2 regions of the Caballeronia sp. ATUFL_M2_KS44 genome follow, and region 1 is predicted to be linked to the other one. Evidence: predicted binding sites of a transcription regulator. Region 1 holds the regulator's gene; the other holds the start of a gene.
What was found. The regulator HrcA, encoded in region 1, represses chaperone genes, less so after heat shock. The targets are predictions, from matches to a motif close to TTAGCACTCNNNNNNNNNGAGTGCTAA.

Region 1 (3,912 bases):
ACGCATCAATAACTGATGCGCGTGCTGGCCGTGAATGTCGACGAGCATTTCGCCCACTTCGCGCAACTGCGCGAGCGTCGCCGGCGTGCCGTTGATGAACGCGCGCGAGCGTCCGCTCGAATCGATCACGCGGCGCAGCATGACCGTGTCGCCGTCCTGCGTGAGCGCATGTTCTTCGAGCCAGCGAAGCGCTTGTTCGTGCGTGCCGAATTCGGCGGTGATGTCCGCGCGCGCTTCGCCGGATCGCACGACGCTCGCGTCGGCACGCGCGCCGAGCGTGAGCGCGAGGGCGTCGATGAGGATCGACTTGCCCGCGCCGGTTTCACCCGAAAAGACCGTGAAGCCCGAATCGAATTCGATGTCGAGCGCGGCAACGATAACGAAGTCTCGAATGGAGAGATGACGGAGCATGGATGCTTCGGGATGAGAGTTCGGCGAGGTTGCGTCAGAGGGACGAGTCCTGCGAGGGATGCTCGTTCCAGTGCAGTTTCTTGCGCAGCGTGGCGTAGCTGCTGTAGCCGACCGGATGAAGCACCGGCACGGTATGGCGCGAGCGGCGCACTTCGATGGCGTCGTTCAGTTCGACGGCGGTGAACGACTGCATGTCGAAATTCACGTTCACGTCGCGCCCGCCGATGATCTGGATGGTGACCTTCGAATCGTCGGGCAGCACGATCGGCCGGTTCGACAGCGAATGCGGCGCAATCGGCACGAGCACGAAGCCCTGCAGTTGCGGATGAAGAATAGGCCCCGCGGACGACAGCGCATACGCGGTCGAACCCGTCGGCGTGGCGACGATCAGCCCGTCCGAGCGCTGGTTGTACATGAAGTGCCCGTCCACGGACACGCGCAATTCGGCCATGCCGGAAAAGCCGCTGCGATTCACCACCACGTCATTGAATGCGAGCGCGTGATAGATCGGCTTGTCGTTTCGCACGATGCGCGCTTCGAGCAGCGTGCGCTCCTCGCGTTCGAACTGGCCGGCGAGCATCTGCGGCACGCGCTCGCGCATCTCGCTGAGCGGGATGTCGGTGATGAACCCGAGCCGCCCATGATTCACGCCGATGAGCGGCGTCTTGTATGGCGCAAGCTGACGACCCACGCCGAGCATGGTGCCGTCGCCGCCGAGCACGACCGCGACGTCCGCGCGCGCACCGATTGCCGCGATCGACAACGCCGGATACTGCGTCACGCCGACATCCTTCGCCGTCCCTTCTTCGAACACGACGTCGAAGCCCTGGTTCGCAATGTGCTCCGCGAGCGATGTCAGCGGCGCCTCGATGCCGGGCGTGTTGGTTCGCCCGACGAGGGCGACGGTCTTGAATTGGCCAATTTCCATGCCGGCATTACACCATAGGTGGAAGGCGAAAAGAACCGGGACGGCGCGCGGCGACAGGCGTCATGTCGCGACGTCGGCGCGTCCTTCGTTTCTCGCTAGAATGGAGCAGACATTGAACGGCTCACGAGCGGTTCAGCCAGCGGTTTCACCACGGCGGCGCGGTCGCCGCGCCCCGATACGTTGCGCTAAAATTTGCCCATGCTAGACCCACGTGCACAAACCCTCCTCAAAACGTTGATCGAGCGCTACATCGCCGAAGGTCAGCCGGTCGGTTCGCGCACGTTATCACGGCACTCCGGCCTCGAACTCAGTCCGGCGACCATCCGCAACGTGATGTCGGACCTCGAAGACCTCGGCCTCGTCGCGAGTCCGCATACGTCGGCGGGCCGCATTCCCACGCCGCGCGGCTACCGGCTCTTCGTCGATACCATGCTGACCGTGGAAGCGCCGCAGGACGAAGCGATGACCACCGCGGTCAAGACGCGTCTTCAGGGCGAGGAGCCGCAGAAGATCGTCGCGGCGGCGGCGAGCGTGCTGTCGAGCCTGTCGTCGTTCGCGGGCGTGATCCTCACGCCGCGCCGCAGCCACATGTTCAAGCAGATCGAATTCATGCGGTTGTCGGACAAACGCATTCTGCTGATCATCGTGACGCCCGAGGGCGACGTGCAAAACCGCATGATGGCCACGCAGCGCGACTACTCGCCTTCGCAGCTCACGGAAGCCTCCAATTACATCAACGCGCATTTTGCGGGCCTGTCGTTCGACGAAGTGCGCCGCCGCCTGCGCGAGGAAATCGACCAGTTGCGCGGCGACATGACCGCGCTGATGCAAGCCGCTGTCGTCGCGAGCACGGCCGAAGCCGACCCCGGCGAAACGGTGCTGATTTCCGGCGAGCGCAACCTGCTCGAAGTGGCGGACCTGTCCTCCGACATGGCGCGGCTGCGCAAACTCTTCGACTTGTTCGATCAAAAGACGAGCCTCCTGCAATTGCTGGATGTGTCGAGCCACGCACAGGGCGTGCAGATCTTCATCGGCGGGGAATCGAATCTCGTGCCGATAGAAGAGATGAGCGTGGTGACCGCGCCGTACGAAGTGAACGGCAAGATTGTCGGCACGCTCGGCGTGATCGGCCCGACGCGCATGGCGTACAACCGCGTGATTCCCATTGTGGATATCACCGCGCGGCTGTTGTCGATGTCGCTCAGCCAGCAGTAACGCGGCTCTTGCCGCGCGGCCGGGCGCGCCGCCACTAGGCCGTTCGGCCAATGATGCGCGCGCAAACGCGCCGCTATAATGGCCTTCACCTTTCGATACCTTTCGATGCCTTCTGGCCGTCCTGCCCTATGCGTTTCGACCTCGAGTTGCCTTCGCAGCCCAGCGCTTCACATCGCGTCGCGGTGCTGCTGATCAATCTCGGCACGCCGGACGCGCCCACGCCGCGAGCCGTGCGCAAGTATCTGGCGCAGTTTCTGTCGGACCCGCGCGTCGTCGAGATTCCGTCGTTCATCTGGCAAGTCATTTTGCGCGGCGTGATCTTGCCGTTTCGCGGGCGGGCATCGGCGAAAAAGTATGCGCAGGTCTGGCTGCCGGAAGGCTCGCCGTTGCGTGTCCATACGGAAAAGCAGGTCGAAGCATTGCGGCGGCTTTTCGCGGTGAACGACTATCAGGTGATCGTCGATTACGCGATGCGTTACGGCACGCCGGGCATCGGCGCCATGCTGAATCGACTGAAGCTGGAAGGCGCCGAGCGCGTTCTTCTGGTGCCGATGTATCCGCAGTATTCGTCGTCGACGACCGCGACCGCTTTCGACGACGCCTTCACCGCGCTCAAGCGCGTGCGCAATCAGCCGGAAATCCGCACGATTCGTCACTATGCCGATCATCCGGCGTATATCGCGGCGCTCGCCGAGCAGGTTCGCGAGTATTGGCGCGTGCACGACCAGCCTGATTTCGCCGCCGGCGACAAACTCGTGCTCAGCTTCCACGGCGTGCCGAAACGCACGATGGACCTGGGCGACCCGTATCACGATCAATGTCAGTTAACCGGCTCGCTGCTCTCGGCGGCGCTCGGGCTCACGCCGGTCGAATGCCGCGTGACGTTCCAGTCGCGCTTCGGCCGCGCCGAATGGCTGCAGCCGTACACCGCGCCGACGCTCGCGGAACTGGGCGCGGGCGGCGTCGCGCGCGTGGACGTGTTCTGCCCCGGCTTCACGGCGGACTGTCTGGAGACGATCGAGGAAATCGGCATCGAAGTGCGCGACGAATTCCTGAAGGCGGGCGGCAAGCAGTTTCACCGCATTCCTTGCCTGAATGCATCGCCCGCGTGGATCAAGGCGCTGGGCGAAATCGCGGCACAACATCTGCAAGGTTGGCCGGTACAGGCCGCGCAACCCGCGACGGTTGCCGCCTGAACGCGGTCGAACGCAAGAGATTCACGCATGAACTACCAGATTTCGACGGAACCCGGCGCGCGTTTGCGCATCGATAAATGGCTGTGGGCGGCGCGCTTCTTTAAGACGCGCTCGCTCGCCAGCGACGCGGTGGAGAAAGGCCGCGTGAAGATCGGCGGCGCG
Region 2 (3,912 bases), on a different contig from region 1:
GAAAGCGGCGGCTATTTCGCGGCGGCGTATCGTCTGGGCTTTTTCCCCGTCGCGCTCGTCGGGCAAAGTCTGGGCGGCGTGTTCAGGCGCGATGCCGTGGCCGCCGTGTCGAAGAACGACGGCGGCGAAGGGCTGCGTCAGGTCTATGTCACGTATGCGCGCACGCTCGCGCTGTTCGGTGCGCTCTATGCGCTCGCGGGAAGCCTGCTCTTTGCGCCGCTCGTGAGGCTGACGCTCGGCCCGGACTGGCACGAGACGATCGAACTGTTTTATCGGCTCATTCCGCTGTTCACGTTGCAACTCGTCTTTCTGCCGCTTGCACAGGTTTTTCTCGCCATCAGGTCGCAGCGCACGGATTTCCTGTTCCAGCTCACGAGTTGCATTGCGCTTGTGACGACCCTGTTTCTCACGAAGCTCGCAGGCTTGCCGGTTCAGCAGAGCGTTCAGGCGTTTTCGCTTTCGGGCGCGGTGCTCACGGTGCTCGGGATCGTGTTGACTTATCGCGTGTCGTTCGCGAAGCGCAGTCCGCTTTCCGAAAGGGCCGCATGAGGCGGACATTCAGGCGCGCGGCCGCGTCGTCCAGATGCGCACGGTTTGCGTGACGCCTTCGTCGTAGCCTATTTCATCCGCGGCGTAAGGCACCGATGCGGAAAAGCGGCAATCGAGGATGGGTGAAGCGTCGAAAAGCTCTTTGCATAAAGGGTTGAGATACACGATCGACAACGCTTCGATCGCGCCGCGCTCGTAAGCGGCGGTGAGGCTGTCGAGCAGCCGCGTCATCGTCTGAAGGCCGAAAGGGTTGAAGAGATAGACGACCAGCTTGCCGGACGGAAAGTCGGCCTGCAGCGCGTCGGCCGCGTAGGCGCGCATGGGCACGCGCTCGGGAAAGCGGCGCGCGACGATCTGCGCGTTGCGATTGGCGATATCCACGAGACGCGAGGCGAGGTCGTAGCCGATGATCTCGCGGAACGGAAATTCGCTCGCGACGATCATCGGCCGGCCCTTGCCGCAGCCGATGTCGACGAACGCGTGGTCGCGCAGATCGCCGAGTTGCCGAAGGGCGAGCCGGACGGTACTCGGCTGCGAGCCCATGTAGGGGAAGCTGCCGGCGTTCTTGTCGTCGCCGTAGATGGCTTCGGGCGGTTCGATGCCGCCCGTTTCAGTGCCGAGCGCCTTGTCGAGCGGATGGGTGCGATAGCAGCCCGTGTACACCACCTTCAGGACGGGTACGTGCTGCGCGAACTTGCGGATGCGCGGGAGGTAGAGCAGGGTCTGCACGCTGTCGGGCAAGGCCGCGACGATAGCGATTAGCGGCCACTTGACGCGGCGCTTCAGCCGTTTGCGAAAGCCGCCGACCGGAGTCATCGTGTTCATTGCCGTCACCCTCGTATGATATTACGTGGTACGAACGATTATGAGCATGCCTGAAGGCTCGCGTTTCCGTGCCATGCATAGCTTAAACGACGTCGCCCGGTTTCGATGCAATTATTCGCTGGCGCAAGATTTCTTGCCGACGCCGATGGACAAGCGCAAGGAGAGCGCGACGCCAAGCGCCGTTTCGTGAGGCGCTCGAATGTCGGCGAAGATGCAACCAAAACGGCTCATTGGTGTCGGATCACCGGCACGCGCGCGAGCGTCTCACGAAACGCAGCCGGCCGTTTCCTCGCGTGTCCCCTGCGCCCATCGGTTCAAGGCCGGATGAACGTAATTCAGCGCCCGATGAACTCCGCCCGTCAGCTACCTCCTTGAAATTGTCAAATGCCGTCCATATAATTGGCACTCACGGCACGAGAGTGCTAACAAGATTTCCGTCCGGCGGGTTTTCACCTAAAAGACGGGTTTTCCCGCGTTTTCAGTCTCATTCAAGAGAGGAGTGTGTATGAACCTTCGTCCTTTGCACGATCGCGTCATCGTCAAACGTCTGGACCAGGAAACCAAGACCGCATCGGGCATCGTGATTCCGGAAGCAGCGGCAGAGAAGCCGGATCAAGGCGAAGTCCTGGCCATCGGCCCGGGCAAGCGCGATGACAAGGGCGCGCAAATCGCCCTCGACGTGAAGGTCGGCGACCGCGTTCTGTTCGGCAAGTACGCTGGCCAGACCGTCAAGGTCGACGGGCAGGAACTGCTCGTCATGCGCGAAGAAGACATCATGGCCGTTCTGGTCAAGTAAGCATCCTTCCTGCAATCGGCTTCGCCACAGGGCAGCGCTACGCAGCGCGCCGCGCCGAAGCCGAAGCACACTGAAACGAATCAAGGAGTCTGGATATGGCAGCTAAAGAAGTCACGTTTGGCGATTCCGCACGCGCCAAGATGGTCGAAGGCGTGAACATCCTGGCCAACGCGGTCAAGGTCACGCTGGGTCCGAAGGGCCGCAACGTCGTGCTCGAGCGCTCGTTCGGCGGCCCGACGGTCACCAAGGACGGTGTCTCGGTCGCGAAGGAAATCGAGCTGAAGGACAAGCTCCAGAACATGGGCGCGCAAATGGTCAAGGAAGTCGCTTCCAAGACCAGCGACAACGCCGGCGACGGCACCACGACCGCTACCGTCCTCGCGCAATCCATCGTTCGCGAAGGCATGAAGTACGTCGCGTCGGGCATGAACCCGATGGACCTGAAGCGCGGCATCGACAAGGCCGTTGCTGCTGCGATCGAAGAACTGCGCAAGATCAGCAAGCCCTGCACGACGAACAAGGAAATCGCGCAAGTCGGCTCGATCTCGGCGAACAGCGACACGTCCATCGGCGAGCGCATCGCTGAAGCCATGGACAAGGTCGGCAAGGAAGGCGTGATCACCGTCGAAGACGGCAAGTCGCTGCAAGACGAGCTGGACGTCGTGGAAGGCATGCAGTTCGACCGCGGCTACCTGTCGCCGTACTTCATCAACAACCCGGACAAGCAAGTCGCCGTTCTGGAAAACCCGTTCGTGCTGCTGCACGACAAGAAGGTTTCCAACATCCGCGATCTGCTGCCGGTACTGGAACAAGTCGCGAAGGCTGGCCGTCCGCTCCTGATCATCGCTGAAGACGTCGAAGGCGAAGCGCTCGCAACGCTCGTCGTCAACAACATCCGCGGCATCCTGAAGACCGTTGCAGTGAAGGCTCCGGGCTTCGGCGACCGTCGCAAGGCCATGCTGGAAGACATCGCGATCCTGACCGGCGGTCAAGTCGTCGCGGAAGAAACCGGCCTGACGCTGGAAAAGGCAACGCTGGCTGAACTGGGCCAGGCGAAGCGCATCGAAGTGGGCAAGGAAAACACGACGATCATCGACGGCGCTGGCGAAGCCGTGAACATCGAAGCGCGCGTGAAGCAAGTGCGCAAGCAGATCGAAGAAGCGACGTCGGACTACGACCGTGAAAAGCTGCAAGAGCGCGTGGCCAAGCTGGCCGGCGGCGTTGCAGTGATCAAGGTCGGTGCTGCGACCGAAGTCGAAATGAAGGAAAAGAAGGCACGTGTCGAAGACGCACTGCACGCCACGCGCGCAGCTGTGGAAGAAGGCATCGTGGCAGGCGGCGGTGTTGCGCTGATCCGTGCTCGCCGTGCAATCGACGGCCTGAAGGGCGCCAACGCCGACCAGGACGCAGGTATCAAGATCGTCCTGCGTGCAATGGAAGAGCCGCTGCGCCAGATCGTCACGAACGGCGGCGAAGAAGCTTCCGTCGTGGTGGCGGCTGTTGCTCAAGGATCGGGCAACTACGGCTACAACGCGGCAACCGGCGAGTACGGTGACTTGGTGGAAGCCGGCGTCGTCGACCCGACGAAGGTGACGCGCACGGCGCTGCAAAACGCGGCATCGGTGGCAGGCCTGCTGCTGACGACCGACGCAGCCGTCGCAGAACTGCCGAAGGACGATGCTCCGATGCCTGGCGGCATGCCCGGCGGCATGGGCGGCATGGGCATGGACATGTAATCTGGC

Region 2: the regulator HrcA is predicted to act here: its motif matches at 1,774-1,800, upstream of NCR39_RS10590 (co-chaperone GroES).

What each region holds. Positions count from the first base shown of each region.
Region 1 is NZ_JALQEA010000006.1:371,231-375,142, forward strand. Features, by position in the region: gene recN (DNA repair protein RecN) at 1-411, opposite strand, end outside; gene NCR39_RS01780 (NAD kinase) at 446-1,339, opposite strand; gene hrcA (heat-inducible transcriptional repressor HrcA) at 1,538-2,554, shown strand; gene hemH (ferrochelatase) at 2,683-3,750, shown strand; gene NCR39_RS01795 (RNA-binding S4 domain-containing protein) at 3,778-3,912, shown strand, end outside.
Region 2 is NZ_JALQEA010000020.1:104,360-108,271, reverse strand. Features, by position in the region: gene NCR39_RS10605 (lipopolysaccharide biosynthesis protein) at 1-549, shown strand, start outside; gene NCR39_RS10600 (class I SAM-dependent methyltransferase) at 559-1,374, opposite strand; gene NCR39_RS10595 (hypothetical protein) at 1,421-1,564, shown strand; gene NCR39_RS10590 (co-chaperone GroES) at 1,880-2,170, shown strand; gene groL (chaperonin GroEL) at 2,266-3,906, shown strand.